One region of the Enteractinococcus fodinae genome, then DNA from elsewhere that is predicted to be linked to it. Evidence: riboswitches for the same ligand, from Rfam matches in the RefSeq annotation. Region 1 holds a riboswitch; each other region holds the start of a gene.

Region 1 (6,094 bases):
TTCGGCGCCTGGGGTCGCCCCGCGTCGAGGAGCGGAACATATGGAGCTATAATTCCCAGGTCAATCGTCGTGAGAATTAATATCCCGGGCCATAGCCTTACGGTTGGCGCGGGCGATGAATTCCAAGTCTACTGCTGCCAGTTTTACCTTTTCTTCCAGCTTTTTGCTGTTCTCGCTTTCTAAGGGAACTCCACGGAGCGCGTGGGAATATCGCCCCAGTCGGTTACGCACCTCGTCGTTTAAGTCGAAGAACGCTTCCCGCTGTGGGCCCTCGTACACGGTGAGTTGAACACTGAAAGACACTGCGAACATCATCATATGAAGCCCGTAAATGATGTACTTCTGGGCGAGCGAACCGGCAGCTGGAATGCCTGACGCTTCTGACAGCAGAGACTGAATCTCGGAAGCCTTAACCTCGTACTCGCGGGGGGTTGCACCGTATGTCATCAGGCGGAGGTAGTCATCAACCCCCGCGGCCGCCTCGACTAGTGGTTGGAGGCTTATCGCGTATTGTCTCTTCGAATCCATAGTCCCAATGGTCAAGGCCTCATGGGCGATCTGGTTGGCACGCCGCGCTTCATCTCGAGCTTCCCGAGCAATCTCATTCGCCTCCGTCTCCCGAGTATGGCCAGTGATCATGGCGATAATCGAGATAATTACAGCAAAGATTGCCACTGCGATAGTTATGCCGTCATTCATTCTTACGTAAAGGGACGGATCCTCCGTGGCAGTAATCAACATAAAACTCCATCATTTGGACCGAAAAGAACAAAGATGCCTGTCGAGTCTGGATGATATCTCACTCCGCTTGGTCTGCCGACAACCATCCGATCTCACATCGAAATGATTCCTCTATACCACCGGATGCTGCAAGCTGAGAGGGGACCAGGATGTGGGCCTGTTGCTCAGCGAGGAGGTGAGTACAGTCAAACAAAACATCAACTCTACCGACATTTGATTACGCGCATCTCGGGTCGATGGCGCACCTTGAGAATGCAAATGCGGGTATATCCTTTACACCTTGCGGCCCGAGGAGCGTATGCTTGTCGTTCCCAAGTGAAGGGACACCCGGAGAACCTGCACCAACATCACGCCGAGCTTGCCGAGAGCTTGTACGATAGCGCCGTGACCGATTATCAAATTGACACCGACAACATCCTGGCACGCCACCGTCAGCTGAGTGGTCTCAAAGCCCTGGCCACTTCGGGCCAGAAGCTGACCGAACGCAGCTTCGAGCTCTACGGACCGACAGCGACCGCCGAGTTTGCCAAATGGACGAGTCGTGCTGGGAACTTGGCGGCCAAACCCCAGGTAGTTCAGGTCGTGCAGGCCCATCAGCAGTTGATCCAGACGCACGGCGTCTACGGTTGGTTGCAGGTGTTGCTGACCGGTGCGGTCTATCAGTACCACCGTGATTTGAACATGCAGGGCCGGACCGGCGATGCAACGTACCTTTCCCGGCAACATGTTGACGACGTCTGCCGGCTCGGCACGCACATTGTGCTGAACTATGGGGCACCGACGATCGGGAATCGCAAATTACTCACACATTTTATGTCAGGAAACTACGCTCGCTTGGTGGATCGCATCCTGCCATCGGTGGGCGCTGAGCTCGGTCAAGAACTTTCCGGCGAAGCTCTGGAGCAAGGTGCGAACCCGGTGTTCCGATTGCCGCAAGAAGGCTTGCAGCTGGCCATCGTCCACGAATTGGACCTGCGTCCAATGGATGCGGACGAGCCCGTCCAGGATGACGGCTTCCCGCCCCAACCCGACCCAATCCGCCAAACCGATGTGTCCACCCTGGACGGTGCGGCCCAGCAGATGATCTATGAACTCTCCATGATCACGCGTGCACTCCAGGGAGACACTCCGCCGGAACCCTGGGATGAGACGCTAGTCCGTGCTCGTCTCGAAGCCACCATGGGCATCGCCTGGGCTTCGCAATGCCTCTACCCGCATCCCGAGGTCGCGTCCGAGGAACTTCGACAGATGTATGTCGAGGACCTCGTGGCCCGGGTCGAAAAACTTCAGGATCGTGGCGTCATCGGCACAGTCTCCTCCGATATCTTCGAAACTCGCCAGCTCGTTGAAGAAGCTGCCGAGGGCGACCCTGGCACCGCGGTGCTCTACGAGCGTGCCATGCGCCAGTCCGTGGATAATGCCGCCTGGGTCGTGTTGAACTGGGTACCGGATCTGCAAACGGCAGGTTTTCTGGCCCAGTTACTGCTGGACTATCAGTTCGATGTGTTCTTCGACGAGATAGAGACGCTAGAACTTCCATGAGACGCCTTAGCACCCGTCAAAGAGGCCTCGTCGCCCAGGTTTGAAGGGAGTGCATGATCTAGACAGCAGGGGAAATGAGCGGCCATGATGAAGCATTGCTCATTCGGAGGTCCCCATGCAGACGTTGCTAGACATGCTCATCCCCACCGTACCCGTGTGGGAAGTGATAGTCCGTGGGACGTTGACCTCTCTGGGCCTCATGTTGCTGCTATGAATCGTTGGACAGCGAGAATCCGGCGGTCTTGGACTGACCGATCTGCTCATCGTCCATGCGGCCGATGCCGCCGGGGTAGGTCTGCAAGGAGATGCTAGCTCACTTTCCGACATTCTGGTGCTCACCATCTTTTTCTGGAGCCTGGCGCTGGATGCCCTATCGTACCGCTGGCCGAGATTTGCGCGCATCGTCAAGGCTCGACCGAAACTGCTCGTTCAAGACTGCCAGATTAATCGGCGTGCGCGCCGGCGTGACTTTATGAATAATGAAAAGTTATGGCGACTTATGAAGATTCGTTGCTTCACTGAAGGTTATTTCTTGGCTCCCAATTGATGCATGTCGTGAATCGAGGCTATAGTGCAATACAGAATCTTGAGATCCGGCGTATAGCCCTAGCTACCCGGACAGCAACCCTCTCACCGTAGTGGGGTGCTCTAGGTGATGATTCGGCCCAGCGAAAAAATCGTGGGCAAGTATGGTGCCTCTCACTGAAGCTCCCCAATATGCGCGAGCTGTCGTGTGCGGAAGTGCCACGAATTTCATGAAACGAGTGAAAACCGATGACTTCTACTTCAACTATTGCACTACCAACGTTCGAACAGCTCCTACAAGCTACGGAACACGTTTCGCCCACTGACCTGCAATTACACCAACATTTTGCACCGGTGTTCGAAACGATCGCTGCTGGTGCAAGGCAACGGGAGCAAGACCATGAACTAGCGTTTGATGCCTTTGAAAAATTGCGGACCTCGGGTTTTACTCGCGTTCGTCTAGCTCGAGAGCATGGTGGAATTGGTGCATCCCTGCCGCAATTAGCCGAACTCTTAGTTGACCTCGGACAAGCAGATTCAAATTTACCTCAAGCCCTACACGGGCACTTCATGTTCACAGAACAGCATCAGAATGAATCTCAAGGGGCAGTCTCTGCATGGTGGCTTGCTGAGGTGGCCAAGGGCAAAATCTTTGGTAACGCCCTGGTTGAACTCCCCCCTGCAGCGGGCAAGCGCCCGGTGTATTGGACCGACGCGGAACCCACGTCCGGTGGAGTCATTGCTCATCTGACCGGCGACAAATTTTATTCAACTGGCGCGATCTTTGCCGACTACCTTCTCATTTCAGCGTCGCGTGCAGCTGATGAAGACGAAGGACCATTGTTTGCAATCGTCGACGCAGAACACCCTGGTGTCAAACGAATCGACGATTGGAATGGTTTTGGGCAACGACTCACCGCTTCGGGTACGACCATTCTCGACGAGGTTCCCGTGCTTGAAAACCGGCTCCAGGAATTCGATGTGCCCACCGGAGTGCTCTCGTACACGATCTTGTGGATCGCCTTAATTGCTACCCAAACCGGCATAGGCCAAGCGGCGATAAAAGATATTACCCAGTACGTTGCCACTCGACGCCGGACCTACAACCACGCAACAGCAGAGACCCCTGCAGAAGATCCTCTGGTACATGAAGTCATCGGGAAAGCCTCCGCCAAAGTGTCCGCAGCTCGACACATCGTGCGAGGTGTAGCAGCCGTTGCAGAGCAGTCCTATGTGCAAATTCAAGGGCATACCGATCTGGAAGACCCGGTCTTTCTAGATGCGCACACGAGAGCAAATATTGCACTATCTGAAGCTAGTCTGGTGGTCTCAGAACTCATTTTGGATGCCACCAATCAGATTTTTGAAGTCGGGGGAGCATCCGCGACGATCGCATCCAATCAATTGCACCAGCACTGGCTCAATGCGCGTACCATCGCTAGCCACACACCTTTAATTTATCGTACCCAGGCTGTGGGTAACTACCGAATCAACGGCGTGATCCCACCGCACCACTCGACTGCCCGGAACTCAGAACCGCGCCAGGGATAGATACCTGGCCGCTCGCTGCTGATAGTTCAGGGCGCACCATCCAACGACGGTGCGCCCTGAACCGCGAGAATAACACTACGGTGACCAGTTACGCGTTAGAACAGGCCTAGAATTTCGCCTTCATCGTTAACGTCCATCTTGTCGGAAGCGGGTTTAGCAGGCAGGCCAGGCATCGTCATCATGGCACCGGTCAGGGCCACGACGAATCCGGCACCGGCACGCAGGTTGAGCTCGCGCACGGTCACCCGGAACCCGTCAGGAGCACCCAAGGCTTTGGGATCGTCACTGAAGGAGTACTGGGTTTTTGCCATACATACGGGCATCTTATCGAGGCCGGCTTCTTCGAGTTGTTTCAGCTGCCGTTGAGCGGTCGAGGAGAAATCGACACCGTCGCCACCATACACGTTGGTCACGATGTGCTCGATGCGCTCCCGGATGCCGGTGTCTTCACCGAACATCGGCTGTACGGTGTCGTCGGAGTCCTTGAGAACCTCAGTCAGGTGGGAGGCCAGGGCTTTGGCACCTTCGCCACCATTGGCCCACACACTGACCACTTCGGCGTGGACATCGTGTTTGGCGCAGAAGTCTTTGACCCACTGGAGTTCTTCTTCGGTGTCTTGCGGGAACTGGTTGACCGCCACCACAACCGGAGCGCCAAAAGATTTCACATTCTTTAGGTGCCGAGCGAGGTTCGCGGAGCCTTTTTCCATCGCCTCGATGTGGCCGGTGCGATCATCACCGGGGTTATTGACCTCATCGACGGACAAACCACCGTTGTATTTGAGGGATCGCACGGTTGAGACGACGGTGACCGCGTCGGCGGCAAACCCACCGGCGGGCCCGGTGATATTGACGAATTTTTCGCCACCGAGGTCTGCGCCGAATCCGGCTTCGGTCACGACCGTGTCGGCCAGATCCAGCGCGGTGTTGGTCGCGATCACGGAGTTTGCCCCGTGGGCGATGTTGGCAAATGGCCCACCGTGAATCAGCGCGGGGGTCCCGGCCAGGGTTTGAACGAGGTTCGGGCGGATTGCATCACGCAGCAGGATGGCCATGGCACCTTGGGCGCCGTTTGGTCCGAGCTGAGCCGCAGTAACGGGCTCACGATCGTAGGTGTCGGCCACGACAATGCGAGACAGGCGTTCTTTGAGATCATCGATATCACGGGACAGGCAGAACACGGCCATGGTCTCGGAGGCGACGACGATCTCGAAGCCATCTTCACGCGGGCTACCAGAAGCGCGGCCGCCCAGACCGACCACGACGTTGCGCAGGTTGCGGTCGTTCATGTCCAGGACGCGTTTGACGCGGACGGTGCGCGGGTCGATGCCGAGTTCGTTGCCGTGATAAATGTGGTTATCCACCAGAGCGCACAACAGGTTGTGGGCTGATGAGATCGCGTGGAAGTCCCCGGTGAAGTGCAGGTTGATACTTTCCATGGGCACCACTTGGGCGTAGCCGCCACCGGTGGCGCCACCTTTCATCCCAAAAACCGGGCCAAGCGATGGCTCGCGCAGGGCCACCATAGTTTTGGAACCGACCAGGTTGAGCGCATCGGCCAGACCGACCGAGACGGTGGATTTGCCTTCCCCTGCGGGGGTGGGGGAGGTGCCGGTAACTAATACAAGTTTTCCGCGTTTGCCGGACTTCTGGATTTTTTGGGTATCGACCTTGGCCATGTGGTGGCCGTAGGGGATCAGGGCGTCGTCGGAGATGTTGACGGTTGAGGCGATGT
Region 2 (6,094 bases), 2.2 Mb from region 1:
CGGAAAAGCCTACGGGCACCACCTCGGGTTTTTCAATACCCCTGCCAAAGAATCAGACCCGCGACTCATCGGGCCGCATTTCTACTACACGCAAGAAGACCTCCTGCGCCAACGCGCACAAGAACGGGGTTTCGATTTCACGGTGCTGCGTCCCGAGGGCGTGACCGGGTACGCGACCGGCAACCCCATGAACCTGTTGTTAGTCATCGGGGTCTATGCGGCCATCAGTAAAGAGCTTGGGTTACCCTTGCGCTTCCCAGGCACCCGGACAGCCTACGACGTGCTCTACCAAACCACCGATGCCCAACTGTTAGCCCGAGCCACCGTGTGGGCGGGTGGGACAAAAACGGCTGCCGGCCAGGTCTTTAACGTCACCAATGGCGATCAGTTCCGCTGGTCACAACTCTGGCCGCGGTTCGCCGAGCATTTCGGCATGGCCTACGCCCCACCCCAACAGATGTCGTTAACCGAAACCATGCCGGCATTGGCCGAAATCTGGGACAGACTGGTGCACCGCCACGACCTGCAACCCACCCCGTATCACGAGTTAGTCGGGTGGGGTGTTGGAGATTTCTTATTCCAGCACGAAGCTGACAACATCACCTCGACCGTGAAGATCCGTCAGGCGGGTTTCGCCGATGCTCTCGATACTGAAACGCGTTTATTGGAACTCTTTGATCAGCTGGTGGAACAAAAAGTTCTGCCGCCATTGCGGTAGTGCGCGCGACAAAACGCCCACAACCAGCATGCTGGTTGTGGGCGTTTTCGCATTCTAGTCCCTGAACGGGTGTTAGACCAGTGAGCTGGCCCCGAGCTTATAGCTGGCACCAACGTGGGTCTCGGGGAGGTGGTCGCCCTGGCCGAAGAGTTTATGGCGCAGGGTGCCCTCGGAGTATTCGGTCTTGTAGCGGCCGCGTTCCTGGAGTTCTGGGACAACGTATTCAACGATGTCTTCGAAGGTTCCCGGGGTGATGTGGTAGGCCAGGTTGAAACCATCGACGTCGGTTTCGTCCTGGATCCTGATAAGCTCTTCTGCAACCGTGGCGCCGGATCCGATCAGGACCGGTCCGAAACCACCGACACCAACCCATTCGGCGAGTTTACGAACGGTCCATTCTTCGCCGTCGCCGGAAGCCCTGCGGAAGGTTTCGGCAGCCGATTGGATTGCATTGGATTCGATGTGGCCGATGGGAGCATCCAAATCATATTTGGAAAAGTCGGTGCCCATCCAACCTGACATCAGCGACAGCGCGCCTTCAACATCGGCATACTGGGCAAGATCCCGGTACTTCTCCTGTGCTTCGGCATCCGTTGCACCGGTGACAACGGTCTGCATCCCAAAGACTCTCATGTCATACGGGTCGCGGCCGGCTTCGACCAGTGCCGCACGGGTTTTGGCGATTGACTCGCCCAGCAATTCTGGGGTCGGTGAGTTCATAAAGGTGGCTTCGGCATGTTTGGCACTAAAAACACGCCCACGGGTCGAGGCGCCGGCCTGATAGATGACCGGGGTGCGCTGTGGCGACGGTTCGGTCACCGCTGCACCTGGTACCCGGAAGAATTCGCCTTCGTGAGCAATGTTGTGAACTTTGGTGAAGTCGGTGAAGACGCCTGATTCGCGGTCGAATTGCACCGCATCGTCTTCCCATGACCCTTCGAGGAGTTTGTAGATGACTTCGAGGTATTCATCCGCGTGGTCATAGCGACGATCGTGTTCCATCTGATCGTCGTTACCCATGTTGCGGGCCGCCGATGGGAGGTAACCGGTCACAACGTTCCAGCCCACGCGGCCGTTGGTGAGGTGATCCAGGGTGGCCAGGCGACGAGCGAATGGGAAAGGGTGCTCATAGGCGGTGCCGGCTGTAACCCCGAAACCGAGGTGCTTGGTCACGGCAGCCATGGCAGAGACCAGCAGGAAGGGGTCGTTGACGGGCACCTGCGCACCCGAGGTCAGTGCAGCATTGGAGTTGCCACCGTAAATATCGTAGGGCCCAAGAACATCGGCGATGAAGAGCCCATCGAACAGCCCTTTTTCTAGCGTCTGGGCCAGATCGGTCCAGTAGGACAGCTTATTGTAGTCTCGGGACTGGTCTTGCGGGTGGCGCCATAGGCCTGGTGATTGGTGTCCGACACAGTTCATGTCGAAAGCGTTGAAGAGGATTTGACGTTGTGATGCCACGATGAATGCTCCTTCCATCGGTTCTGGCGGTAGCACCTTCCCACACGGGTGGTTGCTGCGGCGTCGTCGAGCCAGATCTCTTAGCCGCTCTGGATGGTTACAGCTACCGATTCAAACACATTTGTCCCCAAGATTGCCAGTCGAATCGTCATATTGTTGCCTTGTGTTCGCTCCCCGAATCGTACACCCTAGTCAGCTATCAGTAACGTCGGCAGAAAACACTCACGGAGTTCATTCCCTGCCTTCGGGATAGTGGAGCAGGGCTGTCCCCCATCCACGGCAACGGTCGGTTCGCTCCGAACATGCCATTGTCCAGTAGGCAACGCACCGTAACAATAATTTTCCTTTTGACCCATGATCAGCATAGGATCGTTGAACGTAACCATCCAGAGCGACTGAGAGACTTGGCTCAGTGAAGTCGCAGCAACCACCCGAAGGGCAGGTGCTAACGCCAAGACTCGATGGAGTGATTTTTTCATGACGCTCACAGCATCCAGTCCTGCAGTAGTCTGCCGCAATGTCGGCCGAGCCTTCGGTACCAACGGCACCACCCGCCAGATCTTGACTGACATCAACCTCGAGGTCGCACCCGGAGAGATCATTGCCATCATCGGTGCCTCCGGGTCCGGAAAATCCACCTTGCTACGTGCCCTGGGCGGGTTGGATGTCGGATGCACCGGCCAGGTGCACATCCAAGACACTCCCGTGGCCGAATTCGATCCACGGTGTGCCATCGGGTTCCAAGAACCCCGACTGATGCCCTGGGCGAGCGTGGCGGACAACGTTGCCCTGGGACTACCCGACGGAACGGGCAAAGCTGCTGGCAAACACCGCGTCGATGAGCTCTTGCAGCTTGTCGGTTTGGAGCACGCAGCCGATCATCGCCCGCGGGAAATCTCCGGCGGCATGGCCCAACGCGCTTCCTTGGCACGTGCGATGGCCCGCGACCCCGAAATCCTGTTGTTAGATGAGCCCTTTGGTGCCCTCGACGCGTTGACACGCATCAAAATGCAGCAACTGCTGTTGGACGTACATGCCAAAACCGGTACCACCACAGTGATGGTCACCCATGATGTTGACGAAGCCTTGCTGCTGTCAGATCGCATCATCCTGTTGGATCACACCCCGCACATCGAAGGCGCGACGATTGCCAATATTTTCACTCCACCCGTACCTCGGCCACGCGCCAGCCATGACCCCGCACTAGTTTCGTTACGGGAGCAACTGCTGACCGGTTTGGGCGTACAACCACTTGCATCTTCGAAAGGCTAACTCATGTTACTTCCACGCAAAACACTTCCCGCTGCAATCCTGGCCGGAGCGCTGGCACTGACCGGATGCGCCGGAGAAAACGCTGACGCCGGTGAGACCGAATCGCTGCGCATCGACTACGCCACCTACAATCCCTTGTCGCTGATCATCAAAGACCAAGGCTGGTTGGAAGAAGAACTTGATGGCGAGGTTGAATGGGTCTTTTCTGCTGGCTCGAACCGCGCCAATGAAAACCTGCGCGCCGAGGCTATCGATGTCGGCTCTACTGCAGGCTCAGCTGCCCTACTATCCCGTTCAACCGGGACACCCATTCAGACCATTAGCGTCGTTGGCAACGTCGAATGGACCGCACTGGTCGTTCCAGAAGACTCCGCGATCGACACCGTAGAGGATCTTGCCGGGCACTCGGTTGCGGCCACCCGTGGCACCGACCCGTACTTCTTCCTCGTTCAAGCCCTAGAGGAAGCCGGCCTTGAGCTGTCGGAGGTCGAGGTGCAAAACGTCCAGCACGCTGACGGGTTCACCGCCTTGAATAACGGCTCCGTTGAGGCCTGGGCCGGACTTGATCCAATCATGGCCGGAGGTGAAGACTCGACCGAGTTCTTACTCCGTGATGTAGATCTGAACACCTACTCGTTTGTGAACGCGACCGAATCGTTTATCGAGGACTCTCCAGAGGTTGCCCAGCTCGTGGTCGATACATATGAGCGTGCCCGCGACTGGGCGTTAGAGAATCCCGAAGAAACCGCAGAGCTGCTGGCCGAGGAAGCTGAAATCGACCTCGATGTTGCCACCATCGTGATCGAAGAACGCTCTGGTTTCGATATCAGCCCCGTACCCGGTGAAGATCAGGCCCAGGTGTTGGCTAATATCGCACCGATTTTCGTTACTTCGGGAGACGTTGACAACCAAGAAACCGTTGACGAAGCCCTCGAGACGCTGTTCGCGCCCGAGTTCGCCCAGAATGCGGAGTAATCCATGACCGCGATCGACCACTCCGAAGTCGCCAGTAAACGCCAGCCCCCAACACCCAGTGACACGCCGATCACCCCGGCCCCCGCCACGGACAAGCCAAGACTGCTAGACCGCAAAGGCGTCAAACCCGCCGTGGGGTTCCTGGTGCCCCTTGTCCTGCTGATCGCCTGGTGGGCGGTTACTGACGCCGGAGTCTTTACTCCCGTGCAGTTACCGTCTCCCTCTGCAGTGATCGAGGCTACCGTGGGCCTCATCCAGCGCGGTGACCTGTGGCTACACATCGGAATCTCGGTACAACGGGTCCTGATCGGTTTTGCAATCGGTGCGGTGTTAGGCATGATCTTTGGTGCCGTCCTGGGCCTGTCCCGGTGGGCTGACGCACTGCTGACGCCCCTGTTGGGTGCACTCCGGGCGGTCCCATCGCTGGCCTGGGTTCCGCTGCTGATTCTGTGGATGCAGATCGGCGAGGATTCCAAAGTCACGCTGATCGCTATCGGTGCGTTTTTCCCGGTCTTTACCACCCTGTATGCCGGCCTGCAGCATGTGGACCCACACCTGGTCGAAGCCGGGCGGGCCTTCGGATATAAAGGTGTTCGACTGTTCAAAACCGTCCAACTGCCCGCTGTCGTTCCCTCGATCTTCTCCGGACTACGACTAGCACTGGCCCAGGCTTGGTTGTTCCTGGTGGCCGCCGAACTCATTGCCTCTTCAATGGGGCTTGGGTTCTTACTCACCGATTCGCAAAATAATGGTCGCACTGATCGACTGATCCTGGCGATCATTCTGTTGGCCGTACTCGGTAAACTCACTGATACCCTGCTGGGCCTGGCAGAGAAACGCGCCATCGCCCGCTGGACATAACACGCAGGAGCTAGGCCCTTGGTGCCAGTATGCAGACGCCTAGTCCGATACCACTATTTTCCAGGGGCTGAGGCTCAAGAAAACGTTGAACCGAGGTTGTCAGGATCCCGGCGGCCGTCACGAAGGTCATCCACCTTTCAACGGCAGCGGCAGAATACTCAACCTTGCTATGCCCGTCGATGTGATTGCGGCCAGGTGGTTTCAGCTCGACTTTGAGCGCGACCAGCGCGACACTAGCCGCCACCAGGTTGACCACAGCTTCTGCTGGATCAGGGAACAAATTCACTGAGCCGGTCAATCGCCGGCGCATCCTTTTCAACAGAATCGTTGCTGTCTAGTCGCCCAGCTACCAAAATTCTTACAGTGTCCTACCCTGCCGCGTATGATCGTGGCTATGACGACTTCAGGAACTCGCATCGCAACGCAACGCCACACCGCGGTGGAACAGCTGGCCCCGGTGCTCTCCGATGCCAACCCGGTCTTAGGTGTCATCGATTTCAACGTCCTCGACCAACTGATCGAACATCTTCACGAGGTCTACACCGAAGACTGGATTCGCCACACCATCGCCGTGGGCACGATGAGCCTGCCCGGCGTGCTGGAACACTTCCGCGCTCGCGGGCTCGGCGTCCAGACCGCCTCGGCAACCGAGTTGGAGATTGCCCAGCACTCCGGCATACCGCTGTCTGAAGTTGTGCATAACGCGCCGGTCAAAACCCTGACGCAGCTGCGCGATATCACCGATGCAGAACTGAGTTTCAGTGTCGATAACTTTGCTGAGCTAACCCGAGTCGATGGGCTGCTTCA
Region 3 (6,094 bases), 2.2 Mb from region 1:
TGGACCGGCCGCCGCTGTCCACCGAGTACCTCATTGACGACGATGTCGATCTGGCACTAGCACCGCCCGAATGGTTCGCCGAACATGCGGTGACCTGGGTACAAGATACGGCCGTGGAGCTCGGCCAGGGTTTCGTGCAAACCCGCACGCAGCGCTTCGAGGCGGACCACATTGTGATTGCCACCGGGGCCGTACCGAAAACACTTGAGCTCGATAAACCGGTCTACACGTTGCGCAATCTCGCCGACGCCAAGCATTTGCGCGCGGCTCTGCGTCCCGGGACCAAGATCGCGATTGCCGGGGGTGGGCTCTTAGCTCCAGAACTGGCCACGTCCGCCAAAGCCTTGGGCGCTGACGTCACGGTGTTTACCCCGCAGGTCCCGGCCGTTGAAGTCTTCGGGGAGCTAGCCGAGACCCTGTACCAGACCATGACCGAAGAGGTCGTGGTCGTCCCCCGGCGTTTGACCATCGACGAAGACCTCACCCGTTTCGATTTCGTCGTCGCCGCCGTCGGCATTGACCCGGCCGTTGACGTAGCACTTGGCTCCGGGGTGACCATCGACGATGGGATCGTGGTTGACGAGCACTACCGCACCGAGGTTGAGGGCATTTATGCGATCGGGGATGTATGCCGGATCCAGGGCCAACCCCGACAGGACCATTGGGATCACGGACGCGCCTCAGCAGCCCGCGTCGTCCACACCATCATGGGTACTAAACCGGAGGCGCCAACCCCGCAGTGGGTCTGGTCGGATCAGTTCGGCCACGACGTGCAAGCGGTCGGTCGCGTCGTGCCGCATGCCCACGAACACTTAGTGCACCGCGGGGAGCATGCCATTTTTGTGGTGGACGGGGATCAGGTCATCGGGGCTGCTGCGATCGACGATCACATGGTCATTCGTGCCGCGACCCGTATGATCACCCGGGGTATCAGTGTGGACCCGGCTCAATTAGCCGATACCGATATCCCCATTCGGCGCCTCACGCGCTAACCAGCACGGCGGGCCGACTAGACTAGCGTCCATGGCAGAACCCAGCGATTTTTCTTTCACCCTTGGCACGCGTCTTGACGGCGCCCACGGCCGCACCGGCACCATTCACACTCCGCACGGTGACATCCAAACTCCGGCATATATTCCGGTCGGCACTAAAGCCACCGTCAAAGCGGTCCTCCCCGAGGTGGTCAAAGATCTCGGCGCCCAAGCGGTCCTGTCCAACGCATACCATCTGTACCTGCAGCCGGGGCCCGAGCTGCTGGATCTACACGGCGGGCTGGGCAAATTCATGAACTGGGACGGCCCCACCTTCACCGACTCGGGCGGTTTCCAGGTCATGTCGCTGGGCTCGGGGTTCAAAAAAGTCATCGATATGACCGGACCCGAAGCCCAGGACAAAGTCGGGTCCGATGACGCTGTCGCACCCGGCAAGGAACGATTAGCCAACGTCGACGACGACGGCGTCTGGTTCACTTCCCACATCAACGGTGACCGTCACCGGTTCACCCCGGAAATTTCGATGCGGATCCAGCACCAGATCGGCGCCGATGTGATGATGGCATTCGACGAGCTGACCACGCTGCATAACTCCCGTGGCTACCAGGTCGAGTCATTGGAACGCACCCGCAAGTGGGCCCAGCGCAGTCTCGACGCGCACGCGCGGCTCACCGAAGAGCGCTCCGACCGCCCGTATCAAGCACTCTACGGCGTCATTCAGGGCGCCCAATATGAAGACTTACGACGTAAAGCCTGCCGCGACCTACGCGAGATGCGCACTGACTTTGACGGTGTCGAAGCAGGCTTTGACGGGTATGGACTCGGTGGGGCGTTCGAGAAAGAAAACCTCGGCACCATCGTGGGCTGGTGTGCCGAGGAACTCCCCGAAGACAAACCGCGTCACCTGCTGGGCATCTCGGAACCGGATGACCTCTTTGCCGCGATCGAAGCCGGCGCCGATACGTTCGATGCAGTCTCCCCCACCCGTGTCGGTCGCACCGGTGCGTTCTATACCGACTACGGACGCATTAACCTGCCGCGCGCCGAATTCGCTTCCGATCTGTCACCGCTGCAAGACGGCTGCGATTGCTACACGTGTGCGAACTATTCGAAGGCCTACATCCGGCACCTCATCAAGGGTGACGAAATCCTCGCCGGGACGCTGATGTCGATTCACAACCTGCGCTTCACCGTCCGACTGGTCGATACCATCCGCCAATCGATCATCGACGGGGACTTCCACGAGTTCAAAGATCAGATGCTGGGACGGTATTACGCGAAAGCGACGACCTGATCTGCGATGGGCACCGCGCGGACCCACTGCGTGAGATGAAGGTTTCGATGAGCTGACGTCTGGCGCGACTCGCTGATGACGTTGGTCTCAATGAGACACATCAATGGGACATCAGAACCCCGGGTTCCTGGGCACGAAATCCATTCGTGGGTATGGGGGTGGCAACTGCCGCTTCAAGCGCCTCAGGCCACGAGTTAACTTCCCACCGTATATTTCCGCTCCGGAGCGACCCCGTTGACCAGGTAGTCGCCAAGGATCCGGGCCCGGTAGATCAACGGGTTGTGGCTAGCCAGCACCCGAGCGTTGCGCCAATGCCGGTCGAAGGCCCGCGACTGTGACACCGCAGACGCTCCACCTACTTCAAAAATCTTGGTCGCGATCTCGAGCACAATCGGCGCGATGACCTGCTGGGCCTGATACACCTGCGTATACAGCGCATCGACCTCAGGTTCGGGCAGTTGTTCCCCGCGGGCATCGGCTGCAAAATGTTTAGCTAACACCGGTGGGATGGCCCGGAAAATGGTTTCGACTCCGGCAACCTGCGAGCTGAGTTCTCCTATGAGTTGCAGAACTTGCGGGTCGGCCTGGACCGTGTCGGCGGCACCGTGGCTAAAGGTCCGAGTTCGCGACTGGACGTATGCCACCCCATCACGCAGGACGCCTTTGGCGATGCCCACCAGCGTTGCCAAATGCACCGTCTGCCAGGTCGCTTGACCAAAGGCGGTGCGCTCACCGGAATCGAGACCGTGCCCGGGCGGGAAGATCTCTGCTTCGTCGACGACCACATTGGTGAAGATCGTGGTGCCGGATGCTGTGAGTCGCTGACCGAACCCGTCCCAGTCATCAATAATTTCAACCCCGGGCGCGTTGGCGGGGACGGTGACGGAAACGGGTTCTTCATCGTCGCCGGTTGCAGCGACCATAATCCAGTCGGCATACCCCGTGCCAGTGGAGTAGAACTTGGTCCCATTGAGCTTCCACTTGCTGTTGATACGACTAAGCCGCGTGCCGTTTTGTCCGTGCGTATTGCCGCGTTCGGTAATGGCATTCCCGGCAATCGCACCATGGCCAAACCGGGTCAGCCAACGATCTTGGAAGTCAGCTTGATCTGCGGTGCGGGATAACACATCTTCGACAAATCCCCAGTGCGCTCGCAACGCCTGGGCAAGATTCGAATCAGCCGCGGCGAGCGCGACGAAAAACTCATAGGCCTGCGGTAACGACAGCCCGTAGCCACCATACTCGGTGGGGACACGCAGCCGGGTAAAGCCAGCGTCGCGGAGTTGCTCGATCGGGGTCTTGTCGATGCCACCGGCGGCATCCCGGGCCGGTGCGGTGGCTGCGATGTCGTCGAATACCGGCTGTAGTTGCTCCCACAGCTGGGCAACGATGGTGTTATCGGCAGTGTCAGGAACGGGTACAAAGGTCTGCGTCATGCCAGACTCCTCAAAAGATTTCGTGGCGTCGGCAGATCACTCGCGCACGGCGCCATACTTGCTAAGAACGATTGAACTTAGCCGAATCATCACCTGGAGCACCCCGCTACGGCGAGAGGGTTGCTGACTGACCTGCCAGGGCGTTTATGGTCAGCACTCGTGATTCTGTTGCACTATCTAACCAGGTTTTCGATAACCCGCCAAGGTGTCGTGCAACACTGCGTCATTTAGGCTTCGGCGACGCTGCCATAGTGCGGTTCGGCCGTCTTGATCTTGCCGATGGTCCACATGGTGACTGGGGCGAGTATCAGTTCGACGGCGGTTTTCCATATCCATCCGACCAGCACAAACATCACGTACTGGCCGAGGGTTTCAATGCCGATGACGGTGGCGGCGATCGCTGAGAACGCGATGGTGTCCAGCAGTTCTCCGACCAGGGTTGAGACCGCGATGCGTCCAAACAGGTATCGTTCTCCACTGCGGCGCTTCATCGCGACCATGATCCAAGCGTTGGTCAGCTGTCCGGCTGCAAAGCCCACCAGGGACGCCAACACAATCAGCGGTACGGGGCCCAAGGTTCTGGCCAGTGCCTCTTGGCCGTCGTAGAACTCTGCCGGCGGCAAGATGATGATGATCCAGTAGGTCAACGAGGCGAATGCCGAGATCAAGAAGGTCGTGAAGATGACCCGTCGGGAGGCTTTGAAACCGTAGACTTCGGAGATAATGTCACCGACGATGTAGGCCACCGGGAACAGGAAGAACCCGCCATCGGTGAGGATTGGCCCGAATTGCACCCCTTTGGCGCCGCCGATATTCGACAGGATGAAGACCACGGCCATGATGGCAAACAGCACCGGATAGATATGGGAACCCACCGGGGCAAAGTTCCCCCGGCTCGTCTCACTGGTTACATGCGGGTTTTCGGTCACGAAGCGTCCTTTGCAAAACGTTGTATCGCGACGGTGTCACGGCCTCTACGACCCCGTTCACAGCTGCTGCCCCAGCTGGCGTTCATTGAAGTCCAGAAGATATTGTAATCAAACCTTGCCGTAGCTTTTGAATGGGTCCACCCCGCGCGGCACAAACACCAGCGTGGTCAGGATCCCGATGGCCGAGGCGGTCACGGTCATCGCCCACGACATCTGCCAGGTGCCAGCCGCCGCGGCGATGGCTGACAGAATAATGGGCCCGATGAAGTTTGCCAGATTGAACATCTGAGTAATCAACCCGATGACGGCTGAGGCCGAGCCGCCAGGAGGGGCGATATCGACGGCCTGCCGAGTGACGGTCGTGGGGACCAAGGCTCCGGCAAACGAGAAGATGCCGGCGGCCAGCAGCGCCCAGGACACGGTCCCGGGAACCTGCGACCAGTCGGGGGCAAAGACCAGCGTGGACATGATCGCCATCGTGCCCAGCCCGATGAGAAGTAATCGACGTGGCGGGTGGCCACGCTGCAACAGGACGCCGGTCAAAATGTTCGCTAGGCCGTTGAGGCCACCGACCACAGCGGTTGCCAGCCCCACCACGATGGCAACATCCAGACCCGTTTCGATGTCTGCGGCCGAGAAGATGGTGGGCAAGAAACTCAGCACCGCACCCCACTGCAAAGTGTAGGAGGAAAATATCAGTCCCAACGCCCAGGGCAACGGAGTCTTGATCGAAGCGCCGATCAGCCGGGCGATAGCTTTCAGATGCACCACTCCCGGTGGGTCGGCCGGTACCCGTGCGGCGACCACCGGCATGAACGCTAAGGTTCCGACACCCATCATCAGCCACCACATGTTCCACGAGACCGGGGTCGCGTTGAGCAGCACGGCCGATATGCCAACACCCAAAAAGAGCGCCACACCTTGAAACGCACCCCACCACCCCATCGCGCCGTTGACTTTTTCGGGCGGCGCAAGTGCGCGCACCATGCCCGGGGCGACGACCGTAATGAGAATAAAACCGATGCCTTCGATGGCACGGGTGGTCATCAACCACCCGGTATTCGGGGCAAACGCACCGATCAAGGAGGCAAGACCGGCACAGCCCATCCCCACCAATAGGGTGTTTTTGGTGCCGAGCCGTTCAGCTACCACCGAAGCGGCTAATCCACCGAGCCCACCGGCTATTTGGACGACCCCGACCAGTGCGCCGGCGGCCACGAGGTTGATGCCCAGATCAGCCCGGATATAGTCCAGCGCAGCCGGTAGCTTCCAGATATGCATGGCCGCAAGAATGCCCGTGATGACCACCACGGTCCACGCCCGTGTCCCCGATCCAGTTGTTGCCATAACCACACAGCCTACTCGGGGCGTCAGAATAACCACTACAATGGCAGATTGAGTACCGTTGCTTCCCCTTCGATAAAGGCACATCGTGACCACACC

The links. A riboswitch is a leader RNA that binds a small molecule or an ion and turns the genes downstream of it on or off. The one in region 1 is predicted to bind S-adenosylmethionine.
Region 2: linked by a shared signal. The riboswitch ahead of J2S62_RS10460 (ABC transporter ATP-binding protein) and the one ahead of J2S62_RS00155 (acyl-CoA dehydrogenase family protein) in region 1 are both predicted to bind S-adenosylmethionine.
Region 3: linked by a shared signal. The riboswitch ahead of J2S62_RS10230 (acyl-CoA dehydrogenase family protein) and the one ahead of J2S62_RS00155 (acyl-CoA dehydrogenase family protein) in region 1 are both predicted to bind S-adenosylmethionine.

What each region holds. Positions count from the first base shown of each region.
Region 1 covers NZ_JAVDYJ010000001.1:34,512-40,605, reverse strand. The annotation lists gene J2S62_RS00165 (hypothetical protein) at 61-741, opposite strand; gene J2S62_RS00160 (hypothetical protein) at 1,126-2,283, shown strand; SAM riboswitch class IV at 2,866-2,979, shown strand; gene J2S62_RS00155 (acyl-CoA dehydrogenase family protein) at 3,058-4,359, shown strand; gene J2S62_RS00150 (formate--tetrahydrofolate ligase) at 4,455-6,094, opposite strand, start outside.
Region 2 covers NZ_JAVDYJ010000001.1:2,245,067-2,251,160, forward strand. The annotation lists gene J2S62_RS10450 (SDR family oxidoreductase) at 1-718, shown strand, start outside; gene J2S62_RS10455 (LLM class flavin-dependent oxidoreductase) at 791-2,197, opposite strand; SAM riboswitch class I at 2,191-2,279, opposite strand; SAM riboswitch class I at 2,559-2,647, shown strand; gene J2S62_RS10460 (ABC transporter ATP-binding protein) at 2,657-3,451, shown strand; gene J2S62_RS10465 (aliphatic sulfonate ABC transporter substrate-binding protein) at 3,455-4,426, shown strand; gene J2S62_RS10470 (ABC transporter permease) at 4,430-5,287, shown strand; gene J2S62_RS10475 (cation transporter) at 5,298-5,585, opposite strand; gene J2S62_RS10480 (type III PLP-dependent enzyme domain-containing protein) at 5,682-6,094, shown strand, end outside.
Region 3 covers NZ_JAVDYJ010000001.1:2,193,222-2,199,315, forward strand. The annotation lists gene J2S62_RS10220 (NAD(P)/FAD-dependent oxidoreductase) at 1-992, shown strand, start outside; gene tgt (tRNA guanosine(34) transglycosylase Tgt) at 1,024-2,286, shown strand; gene J2S62_RS10230 (acyl-CoA dehydrogenase family protein) at 2,481-3,722, opposite strand; SAM riboswitch class IV at 3,772-3,887, opposite strand; gene J2S62_RS10235 (queuosine precursor transporter) at 3,950-4,651, opposite strand; gene J2S62_RS10240 (MFS transporter) at 4,760-5,998, opposite strand; gene J2S62_RS10245 (hypothetical protein) at 6,084-6,094, shown strand, end outside.